Regions from separate parts of the Selenomonas sp. oral taxon 138 str. F0429 genome, predicted to be linked through region 3. Evidence: riboswitches for the same ligand, from Rfam matches in the RefSeq annotation. Region 3 holds a riboswitch; each other region holds the start of a gene.
What was found. A riboswitch is a leader RNA that binds a small molecule or an ion and turns the genes downstream of it on or off. The one in region 3 is predicted to bind cobalamin.

Region 1 (8,927 bases), on a different contig from region 3:
ACGCGCTCCGCATGCACGGAGATAATGCTATTGAAGCTGATGTTCATGGAATTCATCGCGAGAAGCCCCGGCACGAGAAAGTCCAGATACGAGCCCGTGCCCACGTCGATGCTGCGTCCGAGCCCCCAGCCGAATGCAATGAGGAACATGAGTGGCGAGACCATGCGGCTCAGCACATATTTCATAAGACGGCGGCGCAGGACAACCCAGTCGCGCCAGAACACCGTCCAGATATCCCGCAGCATCAGAGCCCCTCCTTTCGTCCCGTCATCTCGATGAAGACATCCTCGAGATTCGTCGGGCGCAGGAGAACGCGCTGCATCTGCTCCTCAAGCATACGCGCATGGGCACGTGCCTCCTCGCGCGTGTGGAAGAAGCGATAGGAGCGGCCGCTCTCCTCATCCCACTCCACCGCATACGCGCCCAGATTCTCACAGAATGTGCGCGGTGTCTGCACATCCACGAGCCCGCCCTTGTTGATGATCGACACGCGGTCACAGAGCGCCTCTGCCTCCTCGATGTAATGCGTCGTCAAGAGAACCGTCACACCGCTCTTTGCGACCGCGCGCACGAGATCCCAGATATGCCGCCGGATCTGCGGGTCGAGTGCAACCGTCGGCTCGTCGAGAAAGAGCACCTGAGGACGGTGGATCAGTGCGCGCGCGATGAGCAGGCGCCGCTTCATGCCGCCCGAGAGGCGGCGCACATTGTCGTTGCATACCTCTGCGAGCTCCATCTCACGGAGGAGTTCCTCAATGCGCTGCGTCCGCTCCGCGCCGCCCATATGGTGCAGACGCGCGTGCAGCTCCATATTGTCCCAGACCGTGAGCTCCTGATCGAAATTCACATGCTGCGGCACAACGCCGATCAGCTCTTTGACAGCACGCGGGTCGCGGCAAATATCCTGCCCGCCGATGCGAACCACACCGCTCGTCGCCTGCGTCTGCATCGTGAGCATGCGGATGATCGTCGTCTTGCCCGCTCCATTGGGTCCGAGTAGACCGAATACCTCACCGCGCCGCACGGCGAGTGTCACCCCCGCAACCGCTGTCTTCCAGCTCTTTTTCTGCTCCGCATTCGTATGCGGAAACTTCTTGACGAGATCCTCCATCTCGATCATCATGGATTCCATTGATCTCAATCCGCCCGAAACTGAATCCCCGCCATGAGGCGCGCCTTCTCCATCACTGCCATCACCGTCCGCGAGGTCTGAAGGCCCTCCTCCACGCTCATATAATCCTTGCGTGCGAAGATATCACGCATCGCCTCGAACTCGTGCACCATGCGATGCTCATGACGGTTCAGTTCGTAGGTCTCCGGTTCCCTGCCACGCAGGCCGACGGTAAAAGAAGAGAGTGCGTTCACCGCACCGTCCGCGCGAATCCAACCAGACTCGCCCTGAATCATAAAGAAGGAGGGGCTCGAGCTGTCCTTCGCCGCCGCCGCCGTTGCAACAAAGCCGTCATAACGCAGCGTCATCACCCCTGAGGTATCAATGCCGTTAAAGCCCACATTCGCGGTGTAGGCAGCGGACTTCGGGCGTCCGAAGAGCGAGACGATGAGCTCGAGATTGTAGACGTTCAGATCGTAGAGCGCACCGCCCGAGAGCGCAGGATCGAATGCGGGCGCGATATCACGTGCAAGATAGCGGTCATAGCGACTCGAATACTGCGAGTAATTTGCCTGTACGAGACGGATGAGGCCTAGTTGCGGCAATGCCTCCAATATTCCCACGTAGTTCGGCAAAAAGAGCGGTGTCACCGCTTCAAAGAGATAACAGTGCGCCGCACGCGCGCGTGCAATCAGTTCCTCTGCCTCCGCGAGGGTCGATGTGAACGGCTTTTCGAGGATAACGTGCCAGCCCGCCGCAATTGCCTGTCGCGCATAGTCAAAATGCGCACTATTGACAATGCCGATATAGACGAAGTCCGCCTCATGTGCCGCGAGCATCGCCCCATAGTCCGTCGCCACCTGCGGCACGCCGAACTCCTGCGCGAGTATTCGAGCCTTGTCGCGGCTATGCGGACGCGCACAGATCGTGACGACCTCGACGCCCTCCACCTGACGCAGGGCGATGAGCGCCTCGCGTGCGATCATCCCTGTACCGACAACTGCTATCTTCATTGCTCTGTTCTCCTTCACGCGCGGACATCATGTCCTTGCTACTCATATGCCCACCTATTATAGCAGGGTATGCGGGCAAAGAAAAGAGCCTACCGCCGAAGTGAAAAACTTCCGCGGCAGGCTCTAGTACTACCGTAAAATTTGTAGATGCGCTTACTTCATCATCTTGATGTGATCCGCATCTGCATCCTTCTTGCCCTGCAGTGCATCCCACGCGTCATTTGCACGCTCCACATAGACATCGCGAATCATCTTGTTCTCACCGAGGCCGTGGAGATAGGCATTGACCTTATAACCCTCACCTTCGAGAATGCTCTTGTGCGAGTCCGCATCTTTGCCCGCCATATCGTTGTGTGCATGGTCGCCCGCAACCATCATGATCGGCATGAGCGTCACGTTCTTGACCTTGTTCGCCTTGAGCTTCGGAATGACATCCTCGAGGCTCGGCCAGCCCTCAACCGTATAGACGTAGACATTCTTGTACCCGAGTGCGTCCAGCTTCGCCTGAATGACAGCATAGTATGCGTTGGAGACGTGCGGCGTGCCGTGCGCCATCAGGAGCAGCGCATCATCCTTCCCCATCTTCGGGAACTGGCTGGAGACCGCCTGGATGAAATCGATCACATCATCCGGCTGCTCCTCCTGCCCCTGCCAGTACATGAGTGACGTGCCGCAGGTCATCGTCTTGAACTGCTCCTTGTACTCATGGAACACGGCCTTGACATAGGAGTACTCCATGCCCGGGATGACATCGAGGGAGACGAGTGCCACACGCGAGTAGCCGTCCGCCTTGAGCTGCATGAGCGCCTCCTCAGGCGTCGGGTACTTCTTGCCCTCGTTCTTTGCGATGCGGTCAATGATGATATGGGAGGTGAATGCCGTCACAACCTTCACACCCGGATGTGCCGCTTTGATCGCGTCCACCGTCGCCTCGATCGTCTTCTCACGCGTCTCCTTGAACGTCGTGCCGAAGCTCGTCACAACAATGGCATCCTTGTTCGTGTAGTTCGCCATCTGCGGGTTCTCATACTTCAGAACACCGATCTCCGATGCCTCCATGAGCGCGGGGGTCACCGTCTTGACCTCGGGGTTCAGCTCATACGACGCCTCTGCCGGGCTGTACGAGAATCCGAGGACTGCCGAGCATGCGAGGGACGCAACCAGCAATTTCTTCCAATTCTTCATCCGAATTCCTCCCAAAAAATATAAATAATAAAGGCTTTCCTGCCGCAACAAGAAAGCCCCGTGAATCATCTTCACGAATCCCCTTCCCGTCGCTCGCAGGTATGTGCCCTTGGCACACGGTGGATTGTCAAACAGGCAGTTCTCCTGGCTCGGTTCATCACTCCCCTGCGCCTTCCCAAGAGAAATCTCCTCCCAGTGGCATCCTTGCAGGTTCGCTCCCCTCACAGTGGCGGGACCGCGCCGGCTTATCCGGCTTCTCTATTAAGCGTGCATAACTGCACTGCACCTGTCTCCCAAAGATTAAATTCTAACAATATAGATATCATACATCCTTATATGCAAATTGTCAATCGCTCGCACGCTTATTTTGTCGTATCTTCCTCCACATACGACCGCCATTCCCCCGATGTATCGGCGTCACCACGCTCCGCCGTCTCTGCAACAAAGGCAGAAACCGCATCGTAGTTCGCACGGACACCCTTTCTCGTGTTTTTATAGGTTACGGCATTCGATTTCTTCACACCGATGGCATCTGCCTCCTCGACCGCATCAATGTTCGCACCAAGGTAGATGAAATCCCAGCCCGCCTTCTCCTGCTTGTCCGAGATCATCTGCTTGACCTTCGTCTTTGAGAATTCTGCGCTCGCGTTCTCGAGCCCGTCCGTGATAATGACGAAGACGACCTTCGTACCCCTGCTCTTGACCGACGGTTCGCGCTCCACCTTCAGGATCGTATTGCCCACGGCATCGAGCAGTGCCGTAGTACCGCCCACCTCATACTCCTTGTCCGTCAACGGGCGCACGAGACGAATATTCTTGTGCGTATAAAGGACATCCGTCGTATCGTTAAAGAGCACAGCAGTCACGTCTACAGGAGTCGAAAGAGCCTTCTGCTTCTCGATCATGGAGTTGAATCCGCCGATCGTATCGGACTCGAGTCCCTGCATAGAACCGCTCTTATCGAGAACCAGTACGAGCTCGATGCGCTCCGGCTTCTCTGCCCGCCTCACGTCATCCGAACGCACCGCAGCGGACGCCGTTGCTGCACATGTCACACACAACAAACAGGCAATGACGGCACATTGAATCTTCTTCCACATAAGATAACCTCCTTTTTCAATCAGAAGAAATAGATCTTGCTCAAATTATATCAGGTTCAAAATATTTTGCGGTTAATTCCTCATAAAAAAAGAGGGGTGCCCCCCTCTATTCCTCCGGCATGCGTACGCCGCGGTTAATCGTCGTGAGCCCCCGGTAGACCGTCCCAATGTCGAGATCGTCGCCGCGCGACTCCATATATTTTTCCAGCTTGCGCTTCACGCGTTGGAGCGCATTGTCGATGGATTTCACCTGACGGTGCAGGTCGACGGCAATCTCCTGATAGGACTTGCCGTCCAGATAGCTCATGAGCACGCGCCACTCGAGGTCGCTCAGGATCTCCTCCATCTTCTGCTCAATGTCGATGAACTCCTCGTGACTGATGACGAGCTCCTCGGGATCGCTGATCCGCGCACCCGAGAGTACATCGAGCAGCGTGCGGTCAGAGTCCTCGTCGTAGATTGGCTTGTTGAGCGAGACGTAGGAGTTCAGCGGAATGTGCTTCTGCCGTGTCGCCGTCTTGATTGCCGTGATGATCTGCCGCGTCACACAGAGCTCGGCAAACGCACGGAACGACGATAATTTATCCTCGCGATAGTCGCGAATTGCCTTGAAGAAGCCGATCATGCCCTCCTGTACGATATCCTCGCGATCCGCACCGATGAGGAAGTAGGAGCGCGCTTTGGAGCGCACGAAATTACGATATTTATTGATGAGATAATCGAGTGCCTCATCGCCCTCGCAGGAACGAATATGTGCGAGCAGCTCCTCGTCGGTGCAGCCGTCGTAGACGCTGCTCTCCGCCCCCACCTCGTCCGATTCTTCTTCCTCCGCCTCAAGGTCACATGCCTCCAGCTCATCCGCTGAGGCCTGCTCCTCATCCAACATGGACTTTTGCTTATCGCCGTAAAAAATCATACGATTGCTCCGTCACTCTTGCTCCATCACATTCAGGAGGTTCTCTCTAGTCGCCGCCCTTGTATGAGCCCCTACAAATGTCCCGATTTCATTATACCTCTATTGCAAAACTTCCGTCAAGATACAAAAAAGAGCCGCAACACTGCGGCTCTCAGCACGGGGATTGTCAAACGCGTTCCCGAATGACGACCTTTTCCACGCCGTCCGTGTCCTGCAAGAGCACGGACACGTCCTCGAGCGCGGCAGTCGGCACATTCTTGCCGACGTAGTCCGCGCGGATGGGCAGTTCCCTGTGCCCGCGATCGATGAGTACGGCAAGCTGTATCATGCGCGGGCGTCCGATGTCGAGAAGCGCGTTCATCGCGGCGCGGATTGTGCGTCCCGTGTAGAGCACATCGTCCACGAGCACGATGGTCTTGCTCGTGATGTCGTGCGGCATCTCCGTCGGATGCACGATGGGTTGGTAGGAGAGCTCGTTGAGATCGTCGCGGTAGAGCGTGATGTCGAGCACGCCGCACGGCAGCTCGCGCTGCTCGATGCGCGCAATCTCTGCGCCAATACGCGCAGCAATGGGGACACCACGCGTGCGGATGCCGACGAGTACGAGGTTCTCCGTGCCTTTGTTCTTCTCGACGATCTCATGTGCAATGCGCATGAGAGCGCGCCGAATGCCGTCATCGTCCATCAGGACAGCCTTTTCCCTAAATTCCGTCATGTGCGTACCTCCTTATCCGTCCGTGCGCAGCGTATGCAAAATCTCCTCCATATCTGCGGGAAGTGGTGCGGTAAACGCCATCTCCTCCCCCGAGCGTGGATGGACAAGGCGAAGTGTGAGCGAGTGAAGCGCCTGTCCCACGATAGCAAAGGGATTCTTCTTCGCCGTATACTTCGCATCACCCACGAGCGGATGCCCGATACTCGTCAGATGAACGCGAATCTGATGGGTGCGCCCCGTCTCGAGTCGGCAGGATATATAGGTATATGCACCGAAGCGCTCGAGCACCTCGAAATGCGTCGTAGCAGGCTTGCCGTTCTCGCGCACGATTGCCATCTTTTTGCGGTCGGTCGGGTGACGCCCAATATCGCCCGTGATAATTCCCGCGCGCGGCACGATGTTTCCGTATACAATCGCACGGTATTCACGCCGCGCTTCCTTGTCGCGAATCTGACGCGCAAGGAAGTGATGCGCCATATCGTTCTTCGCCGCAACCATCACCCCCGAGGTATCCTTGTCGAGGCGGTGCACAATGCCGGGGCGCAACGCACCGTTGATGCCCGAGAGATCCTTGCAGTGATAGAGGAGCGCATTGACAAGCGTGCCCCTCACGACGCCCGCAGCGGGATGCACGACCATGCCGCGCACCTTGTTGATGACGATCATGTCCTCGTCCTCATACAGCACGTCGAGCGGAATCTGCTCCGCGCGGATCTCGACCTCCTCGGCGGGCGGCACAGTGCAGGCAATCTCTTCGCCGCCGCGCAGCTTGTAGTTCCCTTTGCGCGCCACACCGTCCACCGTGACCTGGCCTGTCTCGATCAGGCGCTGTGCATAGCTGCGTGAGAGATCGGGCATATGCACAACAAGCGCACGATCCAGACGCTCACCTGCGTGTTTGGCAATGAATACAGTGCTCATGATCGGATTTCCTTTTTCTGCACAAAGAGCGCCCAGAGCACGGCTGCCGTCCCCAGGACGATGGCAATGTCCGCGATGTTGAACACGGGCCAGACGCGGAAGTCGAAGAAGTCCACAACGAGCCCGAGGCGGATGCGATCGATCAGATTGCTCACAGCCCCCGCCGCAAGTGCAACGCTGCCGTAGTGAATGAGACTGCCGCTGCGGCGCAGACGCTCATAGAACACAAGGAAGGCGACAGAGAAGACGATTGCCGTCGCGAGGAAGAGCCACTGCTGGTCGCGGAAGATCCCGAATGCCGCGCCCGGGTTGAGGACGAAGGTGATATGAAAAAACGGCGCCGCGACGGGAATGCTCTCCCCCGGCAGCATCGTCAGTTCCACGTAGTATTTGACCAACTGATCGATCAGTAGGATCAACAAAAAGGAAAATGCGGCTTTTACGCGTCCGCTCATCGCTCTCAAACGTCCTCCTCGCTCTTCCTATTGACCTCTTCCACAAGGCTCTTTGCCTTCTTTTCGGCCATCATATCGGGCATCTCCGCAATCGCATCCTCAATGAGTGCGAGCTCCGCCTGCACATTTCCCTTCATACGTCGCAGGAATTGATGCTTCTCGCGCACGAGCCGCTCATACTCCGCCACGACGGCGCGCACCTTGTCGGCAGCCTCATCCAACTGTGCCTTTGCCTGGAGCGTCGCTTCGCGGCGCAGATTCTGCGCCTCCTTTGCCGCCAGCTCGAGCGTATGGTCAGCATTTTGCTTCGCATTCGTCATCGTATCCTCGGCGGTCTTCTGCGCGACCACAAGCGTCTCGCGCACGCTCTGCTCGATGCGCCGAAAGTCCTCGACTTTCTCCCGCTCCCGCGCAAGCTCCGCGCGCAGGTGCTCATTCTCGTCCAGCGCAGAGGCATACGCCTCCATGACCTCGTTTAGGAAATCGTTGACCTCGTTCTCATCGAATCCGCGAAAGCTCTTGCTAAATTCCTTCGCGTGTATATCCATTGGTGTCAGCATCCTGCTCCCGCCTTTCCTCAAAAGAATCGATTCAATACGACGACCGTGCGCCCCTTCTTCGTCTGCCCGCGCACCTCGGTCACCTCGAGGCGCCCGCGTCCGCGCATAGAGAGCACATCGCCCTCCTTGATCGTCTTCGAGGCGCTGCCCGCACTCTGCCAGTTGAGTTTCACCTTGTCCGCCGCGATGTCGTCCGCTGCGCGACTGCGCGAGATGCCAAATCCCGCAGCGACAATGGAATCAAGGCGCAGAGAGGCGACCGTCGCACGGATCTCCTTCGTCCGCTCCTCGCGCGGCGCGATTTCTTCCAAATTTGAAAGTGCAGCCTTGGCACCAACCGCACCGATCATCGTCAGATTGTTCACGATGAAGCCTGCGATCTTTGTGTCGCAGATAATCTTCGCCGTGTCCGGCGCGGGCAGGATATCGCCGATCAGCTCGCGCTCGATGCCAAGCCCCATAAGAGCGCCGAGCACATCGCGGTGCGTGAGCCGTGCGAACTGCCCGTTCCACACTGACTCCACACAGGAGATCCCAAAGCCGTCCGGCGTCCCACGAAAATCCCGATGGCGCAGCATTGCACGCTGGCGTTCCGCACCTGCATAGCCGCCGTCAAGGTCGAGCTGAATCCCGTCATAGCTCGCGCATATCGTCTCCGCAATCTCCTGCCCGTACGGGTCGAGAAAGGGACTGATGCGGAATTTCTCCGTCTTCATAACCGCCTCGGCGAGATCGAGCAGACGGATCGCTATCTCCTCGCCCTCTGTCCCCCGATAAAAGCGGAGAATCCGCTCCTTCTGTTCCGCTGCCATTATTTTCTCCCCAACTCTTTGGATCGCTCCGCTGCCGCAAGCACTGCCTCAATCAGCGCCGAGCGCACGCCTGCGCGCTCCATGACGCGCAGCCCTGCAGCCGTCGTGCCCGCAGGACTCGTGACCGCCGCACGCAGAT
Region 2 (8,927 bases), on a different contig from region 3:
ACGCGCTGCGGCTTTTCCCGCAGGACGACCTCCACCCCCATGCCATCCGTTCCGCGATAAAACACAGATGGCTCTGCCGCATTCTGCCCCTCCCCCGCACAGCCGGAAAGAATACCGGCTGCAAGGAGGAACAGGAAAAGCGTACAGAGCTGCACATTAGAACGCATGCGTATAGGTCAGGCGGAAGTTGCGCCCGAGATCGAGGTTGCCGTAACGGTTGGAGTAGTTCTCACGGTTCAGCAGATTGTAGATGCCGAGAGAGACCACATCGTCTTTGCCCGCCGTGTAGATCAGGTTCATATTGAGCTGAATCTTATCGGGCACATCCTGCGCAGCGCCGAAGCTTTGCGCAATGTACTCACGATCACCAAGATATTTGAGGTTCAGATTTCCCTGCCATTTTGCCATCTGATAGTCGAGACGCACAAGACCTTGGAGACGCGCAGCATCCTGGATCCAAGCCTTATTCGTCCCGTTCGGATTCTGTATCTCCGGATTGGAAACGCTGCCGCCCAGTGTCAGACTCCATGTATCATTAAACCGTTTCGCATACTCAAGCTCAATCCCCGTATTACGGAACTGTCCCGTATTGACCGCATAGTGCTGGTTGGTCGCTGTATCAAGCCGCCATCCGATCTTATTCTTCATATCCATATGGTAAACTGCGGCTTTCCACGTATCGTTTCCACGCCGAATCTTGACGCCTGTCTCATAGGTCCAGCCGCTCTCAGGTTTTAAGCCGGTCGGATTGAAATTCTTATAACTGAAGCTGTCATCCACGGTCGGCATCTGGAACGCCTTACCGATGTTGATGTACCACGCCGTATTGCGGTCAAATTTATACTCTGTCTGGAACTGAGGCATCAGGACGCGCTGATCTTCCTCGGGGTCATTGATGAACTCCCCCCGCAGACCGAGTGTAAAGTTAAACTGCGGCGTAAACTGCTTGCTGTACGAGGCATAAAGGGAGTTCCCTGTACGGACGGCAGTACGCTTCTTCGCAGGTTTATCAATCGCCTCACGCTTATAGGAATACCCCAACACCATGGAGCCGTTTCCCATTTTCCAAGTCTTCTGTACATCGAGGATTTGCCCATCCATCGTCGCATTGCCGTCTGTCTTCTTGTTTGCAAGATAATCAAAACCATCTACCTTGCGATAGTTGTATCCAAGAACAGCATGAATTCCATTATCTTTGCCCTGATATACAAGACTTGCCGTATGGCGGAGGTCATTGTAGCGGTAGTTGTACTTCGTCCCCGTCGGAACAAGACTATTCCCTGATTTCTTGTATTGAACCCCGCCACGTGTAATATCTCCCTCCATATAATTGTAGTTGAGGGAGAGTTCATCTGTCAGCTGCGCAATCACGCCAACACGGCTCTTTTTTCCCTTGCCGACCCACCAGTCAACCCAGGAAATCTTATCAATGCCAAACCCGTTGGAGTGCGGGAGATCCTTCGACCATTCGCGGCTCACATCCACGATAATACGGTCACCTGTATAGGTTGCCTCACTTTTCTTGAAATAATTTCCGACGGTTTGGCTGAGTTGGAACTCTGATTCTTCCGGCTTTGGCTGCTTCAGAATGATATTGACGACACCGCCCATTGCCTCGGCACCATAAAGTGTCGATGCTGCACCATTGACGATCTCGATGCGCTCAACCATTGATGCAGGGATGTTCTCTGTACTCGGATAGTTCTTGAGGTTCATTGGAACGCCGTTCACCATGACGAGCGTACCGCGGTCATAGCCACGAAGTGTAATACGGCCTGCGGCTAAGCCGAAATCCTGCCCCGCATCGCCGTAAGATGTACTCGTCGAACCAATCTGCTGATCGATCGCCTCGAAGACGTTGCGATAGCCCGCCTTTTCAATCTCCTTCGCCATGATGATCGTTGTTGTTGCCGGCGTATCGAGATCACGCTTCTCGCGTCGTTGTGCTGTCACAACAGTATCGGCGAGCGCGTGCGCATCTCCCTGCTCGTTTGACGTCTGCTCCGCAGCGTATGCCGTTCCAACAAAACTTACTCCCGCAAATGCCGCAAGCACCGCTAGTGTCCACTTCTTCTCTCTTGTCATATCCTTTGTCACCTTTCTTGTGAAGTGCTCTCCATGCACCATAATCATATTTTGAAAACTTTTAGGTATAGAGGAAAACGAAAAGCCCCTTCCTGCAACAGCAGAAAAGGGCTCATAGGCTCTCAATCAAAGGGGCTCAAAGCGGCGTAACAGCACGCAAATCCCCATCCCCATCACTCGCAGGTCAAACGGCGATTGTCAATCAGGCAGTTCTCCTGGCTCCAGTTCATCGCAGACCTGCGCCTTCCCAAGGGAACTCCCCCAGTGACGTTCTCGGAAATAACAGCGCATTTCCATGCAGGCTTGCTCACTGATACAGTGGCGGGACCGCTCCGGCTTGTGGTGATGACTCCTTACCGGATTTTCTATTAAACACAAAGTACCTGATCCAATTCCTATAAAGTTTTCGTAAGGCTTTGGTAAAGATAACATTGGAAGAAGTACTTGTCAATACGAGAAAAAGATATTTTACGAATTCTCTCACATCCCAGTACTTTTTCAAATTTATTTTTCCAGCAGATAGAGATAGTCGCCGTACCCCTCTGCCTCCATGTCCTCCTTTGGGATGAAGCGCAGAGAGGCGCTGTTGATGCAGTAGCGCAGACCGCCCGTCGCGGCAGGGCCGTCGTCAAAGACATGCCCGAGATGCGCGCCGCTGCCCGCCGCCGTGACCTCCGTGCGCACCATGCCGTAGGAGCGATCCTCATGTGCGGCGATAAGGCTGCTGTCGATGGGGCGCGAGAATGCTGGCCAGCCGCACCCCGAGTCGTATTTATCCGCAGAGATGAAGAGCGGCTCACCCGTCGTGATGTCACAGTAAATGCCCTCACGGAATTCGTGATCGTATTCGTTGCGGAAGGCAGGCTCTGTCGCCTTCTGCTGCGTGACGGCATACTGCATTCCCGTCAGGCGTGCCTTCAGCTCCTCGTCCGATGGTTTTGCAAATGTGCGCATGGGTTTCGCCTCCGCTGCCCGCTCTGCCGCCGCGCGTTTTTCACGCATCTGCGCGATGAGTGCAGGCGAGATGTGACAGTAGCCATTCGGGTGCTTCACGAGGTATTCCTGATGATCGTCCTCGGCACGGTAGAAATTCACAATCGGCCCCATCTCTATCGCGATTGGCTTTCCAATGCGCTGCTGCAGAGCCTCGAGCGAGGAGCGAATCACAGCGGCATCGTGACTCTCCGCTCCATCCGCATTTGGCACGTAGTAAATGCCTGAACGGTACTGCCGCCCGATGTCGTTGCCCTGCCGATCCTTTGCCGTCGGGTCGATGGAGTCATAGAATGCCGTGAGGAGTTCATCGAGGCTGACCTTCCGCGGATCGTAGACGATATGCACCGTCTCCGCATGACCGCTGCCGCTGCATACCTCGCGGTAGGACGGATGCGCAGTTGCACCGTTCGCATAGCCGCTCTCCGCCGAGACGACGCCGTACACAAGGCTCGTATACAGCTCTGTCCCCCAGAAGCAGCCACCCGCGAGATAGATTTCCTTCTGACCGTCCGTCGGCATATGCTCCTGCACGATCTCGTGCGGCATCTCCGCCGAGGATACTGCAGGCGAACCGCAGCCGCCGAGACAGGCGACAAGACCAAGCGCGCAGATGTTTTGTAACGATGGGATTTTCATGATATTTCTCCTATGTATGTATCAATATTACGCCTCAATCTCTCCCGCCGGCGGCAGCTGCCAGTTGATCGGCGTCTCGCCCGCCTGCACGAGAAAATCGTTAACGCGCGAGAAGGGGTGGCTGCCGAAGAAGCCGCGATGCGCCGAGAGGGGGCTTGGATGCGGCGACTCGACGATGAGGTGGCGTGGATTCGTGATGAGGCTGCGCTTGCGGCGTGCGGGACTGCCCCAGAGGATGAAAGCGAGCGGACGCTCGCGTGCTCCGAGGAGGCGGATGATGTGATCGGTGAACCGCTCCCATCCGTGCCCCGCATGAGACGCTGCGGAGTGCGCGCGCACGGTGAGCACGGTGTTCAGCAGGAGCACGCCCTGCTTCGCCCACGGAATGAGGCAGCCATGCGAAGGCAGTGCAATGCTGAGATCATCCTGCAGTTCCTTGTAGATGTTGAGCAGCGACGGCGGCGGATCGATGCCGACCTGCACGGAGAACGACAGTCCATGCGCCTGTCCGTCCCCATGATACGGATCCTGTCCGAGAATAACGACCTTCGTATCCGCAAAGCTCGTGTAGTGCAGCGCATTGAAGATCGCAAACATATCGGGGTACACGCGCCGCGTGCGGTACTCGCCGATCAGGAACTCCCGCAGCTCCCGATAGTAGGGCTGTGCCATTTCATCAGCGAGAAGTTCCTGCCAGTCGTTGTGAAAGATTTCCTTTGCCATGCTAAACTCTCTCGTAAATTTCAAAAATACAGTCTTCTCTGCGCCGACATCCTGTACGCACAAAGTCCGTCAGCGACGGCAAAAAGACATCCGCCACATACGTGCCCGCAAGACGCGTCACATACGCGCGATGCACATAGGGCAGGAGCAGACGATAGCATTCCTCGCCGCCAATTGCAAAGATCAGACGCTCCGCATCATACACGAGCCGTCCGAGCAGCGTCCACAACGCCGCAAGATCGTGCACAATATGAAAGCCATCCGCCCGCATAAGCGTCCGCGAGAGAACGATATTCTCCCGCCCTGTGAGTGGCTGCCGCCCCGGCAGACTCTCCATCGTGCGCCGCCCCATGATGACAATGCCGCCCATCGTCGTCTCGCGAAAATGTGCCATATCTTCCGCACAGTGCGTGAGCAGCTGTCCGTTTCGTCCGATACCGCCTGCCTCGTCGCATGCAGCCATGAGCATGAGCGGATACGGTACGGAGAGCTCGGGGACACGTACGATGCCCGTACGGTCGATTTCATCATAATATGAGGCGATGAATTTTTTATGAATGCGGAGCGCGGGCGCAATCTCATGGAGCGGAACGAGCACAAAGGCACGCTGCGTCAGATAGGGATGCGGCAGGATCAGACGCTCCTCCGCACAGGTCAGCCCCTCGATATGCAGGATGTCGAGGTCGATCGTGCGCGCACCCCAGTGCTCATGACGGACGCGCCCAAGCTCCTGCTCAATCCGTTGGAGATCGGCAAGGAGTTCATACGGCGTACCGTCAAACACAATGCGCGCCGCCGCATTCAGAAAGGGTGGCTGATCGGTCTTGCCCCACGGCGGCGTTTCGTAGAACGCAGAGACTCGCTCCACATTTACAGAAGGAAGCTCCGCCACGCGCCGCAATGCCGCGCGCATCGTCTCCCCGCGATCGCCGAGATTTGCCCCGAGCCCAATATAGGCAGTCCGTCTCACGTCTCTTCGCGCTCCCGCGTGATGGAGACGCCCACGTCCGAAAATATCCCCGGAATCGGCGCCGCCGGCTTGTGTACGGTAATACGGATGCTCTGAATCGTGGAGAATGCCGCGAGCACCCTGCCCGCGATGTCCTCGGCAAGCGATTCGATCAGCTTCTTCGTCTCGCCCTCGATGGTCTTGCGCACAATCTCATAGACCTCGGCATAGTTCACCGTCTCCGCAAGACTGTCGTGCATGCCCGCGCCATGCAGATCGAGCAGGAGCTCCGCATCCACGATGAAACGCTGACGCACGCCGTGCTCATGCGGCAATACGCCGTGTGCCGCCGCAAATGTCATGCCGCGCAAAAAAATTTTGTCCATATCAAGCTCCTAGTATTGCGTCCGTCATCCGACACATGCGTGCAATCGGCTTCACATCGTGCACACGCACAATGGACGCACCGCGCATGATGCCGAGGACGCACGCCGCCCCCGTCGCTTCCATGCGCTCCTCCACAGGCAGATCGAGCGCCGCTCCGATGAAACTCTTGCGGCTTGCCCCAAGGAGGACGGGATAATCGACGCCATCGTACGAGATGAGCTCATCCATCCGCCGCATAACGTGCATATTCTGCGCCGCCGTCTTGCCGAAGCCAATGCCGGGATCGAGGATGATATTCTCACGAGAAAGCCCCTCCACATCCGCAATCTCAAATGAACGCAGGAAAAAGCCGCGCATTGCGGCAATCACATCCCCATCATACGCCGTCCCGTTCTGATTGTGCATGACGACAACGGGCACATCCGCCTCTGCCGCTACCTGCGCCATCGCGCTCGGCTCCTCCGCATACTGCAGCCCCCAGATATCGTTCAGCAGATGCGCCCCCGCATGAAGCGCCACACGCGCCGTCTCCGCCTTGAACGTGTCCACAGAGACAGGCACGGGGCACTCCGGTAGAACGGCTTCGAGAAATGGAAGAAGCCGCTCGATTTCCTCCGCCGCACTCATCGGAACGAAGCCCGGGCGGCTCGACTCCGCACCGATGTCGATGATGTCCGCGCCGTCCCGCACCATCTCCTCCATATGACGCAGGGCATCATCCCTCCGATTCCACTTTCCGCCGTCCGAAAACGAGTCCGGCGTCACGTTCAGAATCCCCATGACGAGCGTCCGAGCGCCAAGCCGCAGCTTTTTCCCGTCACGAAAGCGATAAATTCTCTCTGCCGTCATTCCACTCTCCTATGCCCCATCAGCAAGACTCCGTATCATGTGCAATACCAAGCATCTGCCAAGCCTGCATCGCCATCACCTTATCTGCACGGAATCCCCCCCGGCACGCGGAGGTTGTCGTCCGTGTCCCGTGCGCACGTGCACCGCGCATCGTCATGCAGAGCTGCTGTGCATCGACAACCACAAGCACGCCCTCCGCGCCGAGTCCGCGCTCGATTTCATCTGCAATATCCGAAGTCAGCCGCTCCTGAATTTGGGGACGGCGCGCCATGCGGTCAACAAGGCGCGTGAAAACGCCAAAGCCCGCCACGCGTCCTGCGTGCGGGCGATAGACAATATGTGCCGTCCCAAAGAACGGAAGCAGATGATGTTCACAGATGGAGTGAAACGGAATCGTACGCACGGCAATGAGACCATCCATCTCCTCCGTCATCACATCCGCCCAGAGTTCCCCGACCTCCTCATGCAGCCCTGCAAAGAGCTCTGCGTAGAGCTGCGCTGAGCGCGCAGGTGTCTCCTCCATCCCCTGCGCCGTAAGATCGACGCCGACAGCCGTGAGGAATTCGTGCATGGCGCGCTCCGCACGCGGAAGGTCGACCGTTGGACGCCCCTTCTCCATCTTCCTCACCTCACTCTGCATTCTTTGCCCATGTGGAAATCTCCGCAATCTCGCGCGGCGATGTTCTGCAGCAGCCGCCGATGAGTCGCGCCCCTGCACTGCGCCAGCGGCGCGCAAGTGCGCCGAAGTCCTCCGCTGCGCCGTGCCATGTCTTATCCGAGGCATCGTAGCTTTCACCGGAGTTTGGATAGACGACGACGGGTTTCGCTGTTTCCTGATGGATCGTCCGAATCAGCTCTTCCACATACTGCGGTGCCGTGCAGTTCAGTCCAATCGCCGCAGCCTCCGGTACGCCGTCCAGGTAGCGCGCACATTCCGCGATCTCCGTCCCGTCGCTGATATGTGCCGCGTCTCGACAGGAGAACGAGAACCATGCGGGGATGCGAATCTTCTCCTCACGCAGGGCACGCACGAGAGCACGCGCCTCGATCAGACACGGCAGTGTCTCACAGGCGAGCAGGTCGGGCTGTGCCGCAGCGAGGACTCGGAGGCGCCCCGCATGAAATTCCGTAAGCGCATCCTCGTCAACATCATAGTCGCCGCGATACTCCGAGCCGTCCGCGAGATATGCCCCGAAGGGACCGACCGACGCCGCAACGAGCGGCGCAGGTTCATGCGTGCCGTGCTCGGCGAGATAGAGATCGCGCGCTTCCTGCGCCAGATGCACGGACTTCTGCAGGAGCGCTACAGCCTCCGCCTCGGAGAACCCCCGCTTCATAAAACCTGCAACAGTAGCCTGATAGCTCGCACTCGTCACCACATTGGCACCCGCACGCAGATAGTCGAGATGAACATCGCGCACAAGGTCGGGACGCTCAAAGAGCGCCTTTGCCGACCACAGTACATCATTCACGGAAAAGCCGCGTGCCTCAAGCTCCGTTGCAAACGCGCCGTCCAGCACGATCACATCCTGCGCCGCAAGGCGCTCCTCAATTACATTCAATCTCCTGTCTCCTCACGCAATGCCCCCCACTTCACTCCGTCGGCGGCTCCTTCCCAAACCACTTGCGGTAGATCTCGGCATATTTGCCGTTCTCCTTGATTGTGCGCAGTCCCGCATTCAGCTGTCCAAGCAGCTCCGCATTTCCTTTTTTGACAGCGATGCCCAAATCCTCCTGATTGATCTGCGCGGGCACAACCTTCGCGATGCCCTTGCCCTTGTTCTCAACATAGTACTCATCGACGGGCGTATCGTTCACGACCGCATCGACCCCTCCGTTGTAGAGATCGAGGAAGGCATCCGAGATCGTGCTGAACTCATGCAGATCGGCGTTTGGAATCCCGCGCGCCACCTCCGCGCCCGTCGATCCAATCGTCACACCGACGCGCAGCCCCTTCAGATCGTCAAAGCTGTTGATGCGCGTTTCATCCGCGCGCACGACCATGCTCAGCCCCGCCCGATAGTACGAGTCCGTGAAGTCCACCGTCCTTGCACGATCCTCGTTGATCGTCATGTCGGAGATGGCGATGTCGAGATCGCCCGTCTGCAGTGCAGGAATCAGCCCGTCAAAATTGAGATTCTTGATCGTGACCTCATGCCCCTGTGCCTCTGCAATCGCGCGGATGATGTCGATGTCAAAGCCGACATACTCATACGACTTCTCGTCCTGAAAACCGAACGGCGCATAGCTTGCATCCGTACCGACACGCCACACATTCTGCGTGCCTGCTGCATCAGAGCCG
Region 3 (8,927 bases):
CCGATGGAGAAAATGACCTACCGCGATGCGGGCGTTGACATTGATGCCGGAAATGAATCCGTGTCCATGATAAAGGACTGTGTACGCGCGACCTATCGTCCCGAGGTGCTGGGCGATCTCGGCGGCTTCGGCGGATTGTTTGCCCTCAATACGAAGGACTATAAAGAACCCGTACTCGTATCCGGTACGGATGGTGTCGGAACGAAACTGCGCCTTGCCTTCCTGTTGAACAAGCACGATACGATCGGACAGGATGCCGTCGCCATGTGCGTGAACGACATCCTTGTGCAGGGCGCAGAGCCTCTGTTCTTTCTTGACTATCTCGCCGTCGGCAAGCTCGAACCTGCTCAGGTCGCCGAAGTGGTCACAGGCGTTGCACGCGCCTGTAAGGAATCCGGCTGCGCCCTGATTGGCGGTGAGACAGCAGAGATGGCAGGCTTCTATCCCGTCGGGGAATATGATATTGCAGGCTTCTCGGTCGGTGTGGCGGAGCGCTCCAAGCTCATTACGAGCGCACGTGTCAAGGCGGGAGACATACTGCTCGGTCTGCCATCCTCGGGCGTGCACTCGAACGGCTACTCGCTGGTACGTAAAATCGTATTTGAACACAAGGGATTCAAGGGCAATGAGTTCATAGAGGAACTCGGCAAGAGCATCGGCGAGGAACTGCTGACGCCGACCCGCCTCTATCCACGCATCTGTCTGCCTCTGATTCGAGAATTTGACATTCACGGCATGGTGCATATTACGGGCGGCGGATTCTATGAGAATATTCCGCGTGCACTTCCCGAGGACAGGAGCGCAGAGGTGGACGGCGCTGCCTGGCAGATGCCGCCGATCTTCCGTCTGCTCCAGGAGTGGGGCAATGTGGACTGGGCGGAGATGTACCGCACGTTCAACATGGGCATCGGCATGGTGCTGATCGCTGCACCCGAGGAAGCGGAGCGCATTGTATCCCATCTGCACGCACAGGGCGAGATCGTTCACCGCATCGGCCATGTGACCGAGGGCGCACACGAAATCGTCATCAAGGGCGGTGTCTTTGATGCGTAAGGAGAGACTGGGCATTCTCTGCTCTGGACGAGGTTCTAATCTCGCCTCCATCATCGAGGCGGTCGAGCGCGGCGATATTCCTGCGGAGATCGCTGTCGTCATCGCGGACAAGGCGGATGCCTATGCACTCGAACGCGCACGTGAAAAGGGCATCCCCGCCGTGCCCGTCATCTATCGGGACTATGCGGAGCGTGCGGATTTCGAGCGGGCTCTGCTCAAAAAATTGCAGGCACACGGCGTGACCCTTGTCGTACTTGCAGGATTTATGCGCATCCTGTCGCCGATCTTCGTCCACGCATATACAGGACGCATATTGAACATTCATCCCGCACTCCTGCCGAGTTTTCCCGGGGCACACGCCCATCGCGACGCACTCGCATACGGTGTCAAGGTCAGTGGATGTACCGTGCACTTCGTGGATGAGGGCATGGACTCCGGCCCCATCATCATGCAGGCGGCAGTGCCTGTTCTGGAAGGGGATACGGAAGAGACGCTTGCCGCCAGGGTTCTGGAACAGGAGCATCGTATATTTCCTGCATCCATCAAACTCTATGTCGAAGGCAGACTGCGTGCGGATGGGCGAAAGGTACAGATTCTGCCCGTCGCTGAAGGAGGATCATTATGAAGATAAAACGTGCCCTAATCAGTGTGTCCGATAAGACCGGCGTTGTTGAGTTTGCACGCGTTCTACACAAGGCAGGCGTAGAGATCGTATCTACGGGGGGAACGATGAAGACGCTACGAGAGGCAGGTATTCCTGTCGTCTATGTCAGCGATGTGACGGGATTCCCGGAGATTATGGACGGCCGCGTCAAGACCCTGCATCCCTTTGTGCATGGAGGAATTCTTGCTGTACGTGGAAATCAGACGCACGAGAAGGCATTGCGCGAGCTGAAGATCACACCGATCGATCTTGTCGCCGTCAACCTCTATCCCTTTAAGGAGACGGTCGCAAATCCCAATGTGACTCTTGCCGAAGCTGTCGAACAGATCGACATTGGCGGGCCCGCGATGATCCGCGCGGCGGCGAAGAATTTCAAATTTGTCACCGTAATCACAAATCCGGAACGCTACGCAGAGATTGCCGAGAAGATTCAGAAGGACGGCGCTGTCGACGGTATGACGCGCATGCGGCTTGCCCATGAGGCGTTTGCACATACGGCGGATTATGACAGTGCCATCAATGCCTATCTTTCGCAGCAGCTAGAAAAATGAGGAACGCAACGTGAATATTCTCGTAATCGGATCGGGCGGACGTGAACACACGCTCTTCCAAAAGCTCACAGAAAGCCCGCAGGCGGACAAAGTCTATGCGATCCCCGGAAACCCCGGCATGGGAGAGATGACAGACATCTCTGTGGAGGATAATGCAGCAATTCTTCGTTTTGCCAAGGAGAAGGAGATCGGTCTCGTTGTGGTCGGCCCCGAGGTTCCCCTGATGAACGGGCTTGTAGATGAGCTCGAATCGGCGGGAATCCGCGCCTTCGGGCCTCGTGCCAACGCCGCAGAGATCGAGGGCTCCAAATCCTTTGCGAAGGATCTCATGAAGAAGTACGGCATCCCGACAGCACGCTATGAAGTCTTCACGGAGGCAGAGCCTGCACGTGCATACATCCGTCGTGAAGGTGCGCCGATTGTCGTCAAGGCAGATGGTCTTGCGGCAGGGAAGGGCGTCATTGTCGCCATGAGTGAGCAGGAGGCGCTTGACGCCGTGAATGCAATCATGGAGGACAACTCCTTTGGAGATGCGGGGGCTCGTGTTGTCATCGAGGAATTCATGGAAGGGGAGGAGGCATCCCTTCTCGCTTTCACAGATGGAAAAACCATTCGTCCCATGATCAGCGCACAGGATCACAAGCGCGCTTTTGACGGTGACAAGGGTCCCAATACAGGCGGTATGGGAACCTATGCACCTGCACCGGTCATGACGCCTGAGATGATTGATCGTGCAACTGAGGAGATTCTAAAGCCGACGATTGCCGCCATGGCAAAGGAAGTGCGGCCCTATAGCGGATGCCTCTATCTCGGTCTCATGATTACGGAAAAAGGACCGAAGGTGGTGGAGTTCAACGCCCGCTTCGGCGATCCCGAAACACAGGTTGTCCTGCCGCTTTTGGATGGGGATCTCGTACAGATTATGTGTGCCTGTGCCGACGGCACGCTTGCAGATGTGCCGATTCACTGGAAGGATGGCGCGGCTGTCTGTGTTGTTCTGGCAGCGGGCGGCTATCCCGCATCCTACGAAAAAGGGAACGAGATTCACGGGATTGCAGATGCCGAGAAAACAGGGGCGCTTGTCTTCCATGCAGGAACAGCAGAGAAGGAAGGCAAACTCGTCACAAACGGCGGACGCGTACTCGGCGTTGTCGGTATGGGCGAGGACATTGCATCTGCTGTGCATTCTGCCTATGCGGCAGTGGAGAAAATCTCCTTCAAGGACGCGTACTATCGCAAAGACATTGCACATCGCGCGCTGCATCGCTAAAAAAGGACTTCTGTCGAATTTGCTCGGCAGAAGTTCTTTTTTAGTGGTAATTATTTTATAGATGATCGCGCAGCATTGCACCGACTGAATCGTAGACCGCACGCGCCGCCTCGTGCATAAACGGCTGGGCGCGGCGCACGGTATAGCCGCCATATTTTTCGATCATCGCGAGATCGTTGCGGGTCATCTCCGATGATGAACAGATCGTGCGCCTCCCAGCCCATATGACGGACAAAATCTGCAATGCCCATACTTTTATTCACGCCTGCACGATTGAGATCAAGAAATTGGCGATTCATATTTCCCGTAAATATGTTCGGGAAATCCGAATCAATCGCTGCAAAAGCCGCAAGAGTTTCTTCTCGGTCACGGAATCGCATCCCCATCTGGACAACATCCTTGAGACGTAGAGCCTCCTCTATTGTATTCAGCGGCGTAAGATAGGAGGGTGGGACGTCCGTGCGCAGACGGTAGGTATAGGCACGCTCAGGCGTAAAAAATAACATGCCGTCCGTATAGCTGCGAACGTGTTCCGAGCGGAAAAAGTCTCTCATTACCTCGCAGGAGAGCGGTGTAGAAATAAGGGGCGTACCATCTGTATAATGAATTGTCGCGCCGTTGCAGCAGATATAGAAATCTACAGGAATGTTATGTGCTCGCGTCTCCATCGCGATTAGGCTATAATCCCGCCCCGTCACAATGCCGAATTTATTTCCCGCACTGCGCCAGTCATGAATGGCTGTGATCGTCTCTGCAGCAACGCCTTCATGAGGAACAGATAGTGTGCCATCATAATCACTGAATGCTATTTTCATAGACTTTCTCCCTCCGATTGATCCTCCATATTCCCGCTAAGACCAAACTACAGTATTTCAGGTCACTTGTCAATTCATATTCATATATGGTTGACAAGAATTATCATTGTGTGATAGTTTGTTGACTTGGAATCATGGGAAAATATGGGGGATAATATTGTGCTGACATCCTACGACAGGAATTATTTACGGATTGGTCTGCCCGCAGCGCTCGAGGGCGTGCTTATGATCTTCCTCAGCAATGCGGATATCATCATGGTCGGGACGCTCGGGACAGGGGCGATTGCAGCTGTCAGCATCTTTACGCAGCCGCGCATGATGCTGCTCACCGTTGCACGTTCGGTGGCGGCAGCTGTGACCATCCTGATTGCAGAGCGCTTTGGACAAGACCGACACGATACCTACGGGGATATTTTGAAAAAGACCATGGTCTTAGTCGTCGTTTTTCTTGGACTTGCACATATTGGATTTTTCATCCATCTCGATTCAATCCTGATCTGGATGGGGGCACAGCAGGACTACCTTCCCGACGCGATGATCTACGGCCTCTGGACACTTCCCGCTGTCTTTATCACATCTGTCACGACGCTGATGCAGGCAGTCATGTTTGGACGCGGAGAGTCTATGAGCGTTCTCTCGATCAATATACAGGGGAATGTTGTCAATGTCGTGCTTAACGCACTTTTGATCTTCGGTCTCGGACCGTTCCCGGAGCTTGGCCTACTCGGTGCCGCACTCGGGACAGTCGGTGGGACAATATGGTCGTTCCTTCTGACCGTTCACGTACTCTCTGCGTGGAGGATATTCGATCAGGGCAACTATCGTCTGACACGCGCCTATCTCCGCGAATTTCTCGGCGTATTCGGTGGTATTTTCAGCGAGCAGGGATTTGAACGCATCGGCATGGTCGTATATACACGCATGGTGGCGGAACTTGGAACGATTCCCTATGCAGTACACTCCATTGCGATGAATTTCTGCGATTTCTACTATAATTTCTGCAACGGGATGGGAAAGGCGAGCACCGTGCTTGCAGGGCACAGTCGCGATCAGAACAAGACCGATGAATGGCGGCGCTATCTGTGGACGGGAATGCGTTGGAGCCTCACCTTCTCTATCGTCGCATTTCTTTTGACCTATGTATTTCGTGCGGAGATCTTTGGAATCTATGCACATGATCCTGAACTTTTCCCGCTCGGCAGCCTTATCATTGCATATGTAGCTGTTGTCAGCTTTCCGGAAGCATATCAGATGGTATGCGCGGGTATTCTGCGCGCCAGCGGTAAGACAACGCAGGTTGCTGCATATTCCTTTATCAGTATAACCGTACTGCGCCCAATCATTACCTATGTATTTCTCTACGAACTGCATATGGGACTAGAGGGTGCATGGCTGTCACTGGCACTCGATCAGAGTATGCGGGCTGCCTGTGCTGCCGTACTCCTGCGTAAGGTATATCATAAAAGACATTCAGATCATGCATTGAATCCATGTTAATAAAGAATAGTTGTAAATTACTGAGGACTTATGGACTATTCTAATAAAACAATCTGAAATAGATGTCTTGACAAGCATATCCAATACAGATATACTATGACAGAAGTTTTCTTAAAAACTGAATAGGATACGTTGCGAGTGTCGGCGGCTGATATATACTTTTGATACAGTCTGCTGAGCGATGAGAGGAAAACGCGTGCAATGCCCGTGCTGTCCCGCAGCCGTAAATAGGGAGCATTCTTCCACAGGCATGGAGCCTGTGCCTGTAAAGTCACTGGAATAAAATCCGGGAAGGCGGAAGAATGCAGCGATCTATGAGCCGGAAAGCCTGCTCGCAATAAGATTCATTGATGGACTCACGAGAGATGGGGAGATGGATGCACGATTTTCAGCACTGGGGGAGTGTTGCAAGGTCGTTGTTTTTTGTGTGCATTCTTCTGCCTGTCTCAAAAAGAGACAGGCAGTTTTATTTTGCAAATGACAACAAAGGAGTTGGGGAGTTGAGTGCAAAAGCAATCCTGATGCGTCTGGGGCAGATGATCATTACCTTGCTGGGGGTCAGTTTTCTGACGTTCAGTCTGACATTCATTGCACCGGGCGATCCTGTGGATGCGATTCTCGAAACCGGCGATACGATTGTATCACAAGAGACGATCGAGCGTACTCGTCACGAGTTGGGGTTGGATCGACCGTTCCACGAACAGTATCTCAGTTGGCTGAACGGTGTGGTACACGGGGATATGGGTCGTTCCTACTCGGCAAAAATGCCAGTGCAGGAAAAACTGCTGCAGAATCTTCCAGGAACACTGCTGCTTGCAGGCACGGCGGTGGTGATGATGCTTTTGATCTCCATTCCGGCAGGGGTGATTTCGGCACTGTACCGGAATCGATGGCCAGATCAAGTCATACGATTCTTCACCTTTCTCGGTGTCTCCATGCCGAGCTTCTGGGTAGGACTTATTCTGCTCTATGTGTTCGGTCTGAAGTTAGGGCTTTTCCCGATTGCAGGCGGAGAAGTCAGCCTTGATCGTATGGTTCTCCCTGCCTTTACACTTGCCATCCTGCTGTCGTCGAAGTATACGCGGCAGGTACGTACAGCAGTGCTTGAGGAGCTCGGACAGGACTACGTTACAGGTCTCAAGGCACGCGGCATGTCGATGCAGCGCATCCTCTGGCGGCACGTTCTGCCGAATGCATTCCTGCCGCTCATCACACTGCTTGGCCTTGCCATTGGCTGGCTGCTCGGCGGCGTTGCCGTCATTGAGATTGTCTTTTCGTGGCCGGGCATCGGACGTGTTGCTGTGCGTGCGATCGAAATGCGCGACTACCCGCTCCTGCAGGGCTTTGTTCTCTGGATTGCAACGCTCTATATGTTTGTGAATCTCATCGTTGATATATCCTATGCCTATCTTGATCCAAGACTTAGGAAGGGGGCGAAAGCATGACGCGGGATCAACTGCTGTTTCGTATCTATACAGGCATCATCCTGCTGATTGTGCTTGTCGCTATCTGTGCGTCGCTGATCTCATCGTACGATCCGTATGAGTCGCAGATTCAGAATTCACTTCTGCCGCCATCCGCTGAGCATTACTTCGGCACAGACAAGCTCGGACGCGATATCTTTACGCGTATCCTCTATGGTGCACGCATCTCGATCACGATGGCACTGATCGTTGTGATTATTTCGGGTGGTCTTGGGACATTGATCGGCGTGATCTCTGCCTATGTCGGCGGCAAGGTTGACAATGCCATCATGCGTCTGACCGACGTGTTCCTTGCATTTCCGGGCATTGTGCTTGCCATTGCGATTGCAGGTGTGCTCGGCGGCAGTGCAGTCAACGCAGTTCTCGCCGTTGTTATCGTGGGTTGGACAAAGTATGCGCGTCTTGCGCGCAGCCTGACCCTCAAGGTAAAACAGCAGGACTATCTTTCTGCAGCGATTACGAGCGGAACACGCCCGATTGCGATGATTCGTCGGCATATCCTGCCGAATATCATACCGATTATCATTGTGACCGCCGCACTCGACATCGGCGCACTCATGATGGAGCTCGCAGGTCTCTCCTTCCTCGGATTTGGTGCACAGCCGCCGACACCGGAGTGGGGACTCATGCTGAATGAGGGACGTCAGTTGATTCAGACGGCACCCTGGCTTATGATTTTCCCAGGACTTGCAATTGCTTCTGTGGTTGCAATCTTTAATCTATGGGGAGATAGTCTGCGGGATATTATGGACCCGCGCAAGGCAAATTAAAGGAGGAAAAAATGGGAAAGAAAAAAAGATGGCTGACAGCACTGCTCACAGGCTGTATGGCAGCTGCACTTCTGACGGGCTGCGGCGGCGGTCAGTCGGCGGGGGACAAGACGACGCTGAAGGTCGGTGTGACGAACTTCGCGGATACGCTTGAGCCGACGGAGAACTATTTCAGTTGGGTCGTCATGCGCTACGGCATGGGCGAGACGCTCGTCAAGTTCGACGAGAAGATGAATGCAACGCCGTGGCTCGCCGAAAGCTGGCAGATCGGTGACGATAAGCTGACATGGACGTTCAAGATCCGTGACAACATTAAGTTCTCAAATGGAAAGCCACTAACGGCGGAGGCAGTCAAAGCATCGCTTGAGCGTTCCTTTGCAAAGAATAACCGCGCCAAGACCTTTTTTGAGTATACGGAAATGACGGCGGACGGGCAGACACTCACGATCAAGACCGTGAAGCCGTCACCGAGCATGCCGGGCTTCCTTGCCGATCCTCTCTTCCTAATCGTGGATGTGTCCAGCGAGGGAGAGCGTGACTTTGCAAAGCAGGGTCCTATCTGCACAGGTCCCTATGTCTGCGAGTCCTTCGTCAAGGAAAAAGCCGTCATGAAGAAGAACCCGTATTATTGGGATGGGGAAGTACCGTATGAGACGGTCGAGATCCCGTCAATCGATGATCCGAATACGCGCGCAATGGCACTGCAGTCGGGTGAGGTCGATATGGCGGTCAACATCGCTGCCGGCGACATTGGGCTCTTCAACGACACGGCGAAGTTCCACATCGACCGTATTTCATCCCTGCGTACGGTTCTCGCCCGCAT
Region 4 (5,025 bases), on a different contig from region 3:
GTAGAGAGCAGAACGGAAAGCACAGCGGCGTCAGCATCTTCGCGAATAAAATCAAATGCGGATGCTGTGGAGGTTGGTACGGAGCGAAGGTATGGCACTCCACGGATAAGTACCGCAGAGTCATCTATCGTTGCAACAAGAAATACGCCCACAAGGGCAAGCCATGCAGCACACGGCATCTGACGGAGTGTGAGATCAAACAGATTTTCGTTAAGGCTCTGAACTCCTTGGTGGAAGTCAAAGAGAATGTGATTGCGGAACTCCGTTCTCTGATTGGCAGTGTTTGCCAAACGGGGGAGATGACGGAGGAACGGGATAAAGTAGAGCAGGAACTCGGCGTTTTGGCAGAACGGCTCGAAATGCTGATTCGAGAGAATGCACGGGTAGCACAGGATCAGACGGTGTATCTGAAACAGGAAAATGAGATTCGTGCGATTTATATGGAAAAGCAGGGGGATATGGAAAAGTTGGATGACCAAATTGCCGAGAGGGAGAGCAAGAGAAACACCTTGGAGACCATGATTCAAGTAGTATGTGGTATCGACGGGGAGCTAGTTGAGTTTGACGAGGAATTATGGAGTGGGCTGCTCGAGCACATTTGTGTGAAGGCGGACGGTCAGATAGTTGTTATTTTCAAGGGCGAGATTGAAATTGGTGTTTGAGGATAATTCATGTATGCAAAAAGGGAATATAGTTGTATAGTATGTCTTGACAAGGGATAAAGGCTCATGCTACCATAGTCACGGAAACAGCAAAACTTTATACGGTTGAGTCAGGTGCCGCAAGGCTTAATAGGGAATCCGGTAGATGCCGGAGCGGTCCCGCCACTGTAGCAGCGAGTGCCTCTGTGATATGCCACTGGGAAACTGGGAAGGTACAGGGAAACGATGAACTGGAGCCAGGAGAACTGCCTGATTTAGAATCGCCGATTGACCTACGAGTGATGGGGAGGAGATTACGTGCATCGAATTTTTCGGTGTATTAGTTTTGTGTGGTACTTTTGCCATGATGTGATGAAGTTTCAGCCTCATTTCTCGTATGGGAGAAATGAGGCTGTTTTATATGTAATGATCTCTGTATTATTTTTTAGGAGGAGAAAGGAAGTCTTTCAAAAAATGAATCCATGGAAAAAGAAATGTCTCACATTGGCAGTCCTCTGTGCGTTGACAGGTGGGAATACCCCCATTGTAGGCGCAGCTGAACGTAATTTTTCCGCCGAGGCATCATCGTCCGACACGGCAGAAAATGGAATGGATGAGTCTTCTCGTTCTTTACAGAGCGAACGCGATCTTGGTGAGACGATCGTCACAGCGACCCGCATCTCAGAACCGCTGATGAAGGTTCCCGCCAATGTCACAGTAATTACATCAAAGGAACTGGAAAAACGGCATGTGTTCAGCCTGCGTGAGGCTCTGGCACGTGAGGCGGGGATCTATATCTCACCGACAGCGGATGTCAAGGACGGCGTGACAATGCGTGGGTTTTCCGGTTCTGATATTCTCGTTATGTATAACGGGCAGATGCTCAATACCGCCTTTGACGGCGGCGTGAACTGGGATTCGATCCCCCTCTCAAACATTGACCGCATTGAGATCGTGCGCGGTGCAGCCTCTTCGCTCTACGGCGGTCATGCCGTTGCAGGTGTCATCAATATCATTACCAAGAAGCCGGATGCGTCAGACAGCACAAAAATGGAGCTGATTCACGGGCAGATCGATGTCCTGCGCGGCAGCAATAATACATGGCAGCGCGGGCTTCAGGTCACGGGTGGTGATAAAAACATCTCCTTCCGCGTCGGCTATGAAAAGCGCACCTCGGACGGCTGGGTAGGACATGCCGTTACAACTGATGAGGACGATAGAAGCTATACGCCCGATGCAACCGGATCCTTCCACAAATTGTCTGATGGTAATTATATTGTAGGGAGCCGCGGCGCAAAGAAGAAGAAAAGCGAAAATACCTTCGTTGATCTGAATTATGCGTTCGACAAGAACCGCTCGCTCGATTATAGTTATTTGCACGCCTCATACGAGTATTCCTATCACGATCCCATCACCTATTTCCGTGATTTTGCAGGAAATCCTACATTTTCGGGCATTGTGCAGCTGCCAAACGGCAACTACCTTACTGTCACGCCCGATGACTTCCTCGGCTACCTCGGTAGGAGGGAGCAGGATATTCACAAGCTGCGCTATGAGGACACGAAGAACGATTTCAAGGCGGGAATCGGCTACAGCAATACATGGAAGGATGGCTATTCTTCTGCCTACGATGCGACAAGCATTGATTGGACAGGCACTGGAGATCGTGCTGAATATCCGACGAAGAACTACAATGCGGATCTGCAAAAGCAGTGGATGATTGGAAACAATACCGTGCTCGCAGGATTCTCGTGGATAAAGGATAAAATGCGGTATCGCAGGTATGACCTTTTGCATTGGAAGGACTGGGATTCGGTCAATGGTGTGCCGTATCAGCAGAGTGGCGGCTCCGTAATGTCCAGTGCGCTCTTTGTACAGGATGAACTGGCGCTTGATGCCCGATGGAAACTGCAGCTTGGGATGCGTTATGATCGGTTTGACAAGCAGGATGGTTATTCCTATATCGGTACGGTGCGAAAGAGCTACGAAGATACAGTATTTCACGCGTGGAGTCCGAAGATTGCCGTCAGCTATGAGCCGCAGAAGGATACGATGATCTATTTGAGCTACGGAAAGTCCTTCAATCCTCCCTCAATATACAAGCTTTATCGCCGTGCGGGTGACAGACCGCGCTCCATCCAGGCAAATCCAGATTTGACACCGGAAATCTCCCGTACGTTTGAACTGGGGATTAAGCAGAAGATCGATAAGAACACATCCTATGGCTTGACACTCTTCCGCGTGGATACTGCGGACAAAATTGCGATTGAGACGAGGAATCGCGTGCGTGCATACTATAATATGAACAAGTCAATGATCAAGGGGGTGGAGCTGGCGGTGAAGCACCGTTTCCATCGTGATTGGCAGACATATTTCAATTACACCTTTGAATCTGGCGAAGATACGATTGGCGGAAAAACCTATCGTAACTGGGATCTGCCAAAGCATATGATGCGGTTCGGTATCGAGTATAACCGCGATAAGTTTAACGGCACGTTGGATACACAGTACGTCGCTGCACGCCAAAGCGTGGATACGGTGACGGGCGAATATGGATCGGAGGACAGTTTCTTCGTTACCAATCTGTATCTCAATTACAAAATCAATGAGAACTTTAAGTTGCGGTTCGGCATCGAGAACCTATTCAATCGCAAATACTATGCGGGTGAAACAGCGAACGACAGAACCTATACCTTTGGCACGACCTACTCGTTCTAAGTAGACGCGTGTCTGCATTGAAGCCCCGACGGAATGCCGGGGCTTCATTTGCTATCATTATTCTATTGTATTGCAAAGGATCATTCGATGAAACTTCTCTATCGTTTCCACCGTTGGATCAGCGCAATATGTGCGTTGTTTTTCCTCCTGCTCTGTCTAACAGGGCTGCCGCTGATCTTCAGTGGGGATATCTATCGGTGGAATGAGGTCGATGAGCGACCGAGTTTTGGTGAACTCTCCTATCAGGAGCTATGGAGCGGAGCAACGGCAGGATTAGCACGGATCGCATCAGAGATGCCGGAGCGCGATGTAGACGTGATTTCTACCGATACAGAGCGGGGCGTGCTTTTATACAGCCTCACATGGCAGGAAGAGAACGGAACTGCACGCAGAGCGCGTGTCGCCTATGCGCCCGTTCAGGATGAACTCGTTCCATGGCGTGGGACACATGTCAAATCTCCGGCGCTTGCCAGTTTTATGGGGACGATGCACAATCTGCACTTAAAAATGTCAATGGGGCGTAGCGGCATGATTTTCCTCACGGTCATGTGTTTTCTTTCCTTCCTCTCTATCGTGGGGGGGATTCTGCTCTATCCGTTCTTTATGCGCCAACGCCTTTTTGGAGGGACACGCGGCGGAATGTCTGCGGGGAATTTCTTCGACTGGCATAATTTTCTTGGGATGATCACTGCGGTATGGGCAGGACTGATGACCCTCAGCGGCGTGGCGATTGCCGCCTATATCATCGGACATGGAAGCTATCGGGCGGATGTGGAGGCGGCACTTCCCGTTGATATTCACAATCAAGAGCCCATTGCATATGAGGAGATGATTTCCTATGCAGCAGATCATTTCCCGACACAGAGACTCCTTTACCTTGCAAATGTCAGAGAGGATGAGCCTGCCGTTATGACGCTGACGGATGAGGGACATCCATCGATGTTCCGTGGGCAGGAGGTATATCTCATCCGTACGGAGGAGGGGCTGACGCATATCACACAACCCATGCCGCGCTGGCTCACACTGTGTGATTCCCTGCGTACGCTCCATCTCTATAATCATGACACCATGCCGCTCAAGCTGATCTGGGCGGTGCTTGACATGCTCACGATTGTCGTCATTGTGAGCGGCTTTGCCGGTTGGTTCCAGCGACATCGACGGAAAAAAGAAATTCCACCCGTTCTGACAGATGGAACGAGACCCATTACAGCAATGTGGTCGATGCCCGCGCTCTTTGCACTGCTTTCCATCATCGGCATGACAGCGCCGCTTTCATACGCGGAGACGGGCGATTCTATTGGGACAGTGGCATGGGGATGCTGCCTGCTGCTCATGATTTATCTATGGCAAAGAGGATGACGGTAAATCTTTTATCGTGTTCCAAGGCAAGATAGGGTAGGTATTGAAGGATACCTCCGTTTAATCTATACAAGCGAGATTTCATTTATCATACTGGACAAGTCATCCTAGTAAGCGCTTGGAATCTCTTTTCTTTTGCAAAGAATCATTAGCCATCTCGCCCTATCCTGTGTTATAATTTTCTTATATTTGAAACGTAGGAGGGAAGGCCGTTGTTTGCAAAGACCTATGGTGCGACGACCCTCGGGATAGATGGACGGATTATCGACGTTGAGGTGGATGTGTCGCCCGGGCTGCCGGGCTTTGA

Region 1: another riboswitch for cobalamin. It lies ahead of HMPREF9163_RS10935 (sirohydrochlorin cobaltochelatase); the one in region 3 lies ahead of nikB (nickel ABC transporter permease).
Region 2: another riboswitch for cobalamin. It lies ahead of HMPREF9163_RS00325 (TonB-dependent siderophore receptor); the one in region 3 lies ahead of nikB (nickel ABC transporter permease).
Region 4: another riboswitch for cobalamin. It lies ahead of HMPREF9163_RS09610 (TonB-dependent receptor); the one in region 3 lies ahead of nikB (nickel ABC transporter permease).

Annotation. Positions count from the first base shown of each region.
Region 1 is NZ_KB290952.1:198,791-207,717, forward strand. Features, by position in the region: gene HMPREF9163_RS10920 (ABC transporter permease) at 1-245, opposite strand, end outside; gene HMPREF9163_RS10925 (ABC transporter ATP-binding protein) at 245-1,132, opposite strand; gene HMPREF9163_RS10930 (Gfo/Idh/MocA family protein) at 1,138-2,124, opposite strand; gene HMPREF9163_RS10935 (sirohydrochlorin cobaltochelatase) at 2,278-3,309, opposite strand; cobalamin riboswitch at 3,426-3,614, opposite strand; gene HMPREF9163_RS10940 (vWA domain-containing protein) at 3,672-4,409, opposite strand; gene sigH (RNA polymerase sporulation sigma factor SigH) at 4,516-5,325, opposite strand; gene pyrR (bifunctional pyr operon transcriptional regulator/uracil phosphoribosyltransferase PyrR) at 5,492-6,040, opposite strand; gene HMPREF9163_RS10955 (RluA family pseudouridine synthase) at 6,053-6,961, opposite strand; gene lspA (signal peptidase II) at 6,958-7,416, opposite strand; gene HMPREF9163_RS10965 (DivIVA domain-containing protein) at 7,422-7,976, opposite strand; gene HMPREF9163_RS10970 (RNA-binding protein) at 7,994-8,788, opposite strand; gene proC (pyrroline-5-carboxylate reductase) at 8,788-8,927, opposite strand, start outside.
Region 2 is NZ_KB290925.1:58,958-67,884, forward strand. Features, by position in the region: gene HMPREF9163_RS00320 (ABC transporter substrate-binding protein) at 1-167, opposite strand, end outside; gene HMPREF9163_RS00325 (TonB-dependent siderophore receptor) at 157-2,085, opposite strand; cobalamin riboswitch at 2,273-2,487, opposite strand; gene msrB (peptide-methionine (R)-S-oxide reductase MsrB) at 2,590-3,717, opposite strand; gene HMPREF9163_RS00335 (uracil-DNA glycosylase) at 3,745-4,440, opposite strand; gene folK (2-amino-4-hydroxy-6-hydroxymethyldihydropteridine diphosphokinase) at 4,442-5,410, opposite strand; gene folB (dihydroneopterin aldolase) at 5,407-5,775, opposite strand; gene folP (dihydropteroate synthase) at 5,777-6,625, opposite strand; gene folE (GTP cyclohydrolase I) at 6,645-7,244, opposite strand; gene mmuM (homocysteine S-methyltransferase) at 7,255-8,187, opposite strand; gene HMPREF9163_RS00365 (basic amino acid ABC transporter substrate-binding protein) at 8,219-8,927, opposite strand, start outside.
Region 3 is NZ_KB290930.1:296,046-304,972, reverse strand. Features, by position in the region: gene purM (phosphoribosylformylglycinamidine cyclo-ligase) at 4-1,053, shown strand; gene purN (phosphoribosylglycinamide formyltransferase) at 1,046-1,678, shown strand; gene HMPREF9163_RS02955 (MGS-like domain protein) at 1,675-2,268, shown strand; gene purD (phosphoribosylamine--glycine ligase) at 2,279-3,538, shown strand; gene HMPREF9163_RS02945 (HAD hydrolase family protein) at 3,589-4,353, opposite strand; gene HMPREF9163_RS02940 (MATE family efflux transporter) at 4,513-5,850, shown strand; cobalamin riboswitch at 5,970-6,201, shown strand; gene nikB (nickel ABC transporter permease) at 6,372-7,295, shown strand; gene nikC (nickel transporter permease) at 7,292-8,104, shown strand; gene HMPREF9163_RS02925 (ABC transporter substrate-binding protein) at 8,116-8,927, shown strand, end outside.
Region 4 is NZ_KB290949.1:42,171-47,195, reverse strand. Features, by position in the region: partial or broken gene HMPREF9163_RS12590 (recombinase zinc beta ribbon domain-containing protein) at 1-662, shown strand, start outside; cobalamin riboswitch at 758-930, shown strand; gene HMPREF9163_RS09610 (TonB-dependent receptor) at 1,116-3,359, shown strand; gene HMPREF9163_RS09605 (PepSY-associated TM helix domain-containing protein) at 3,447-4,718, shown strand; partial or broken gene HMPREF9163_RS12585 (magnesium chelatase domain-containing protein) at 4,931-5,025, shown strand, end outside.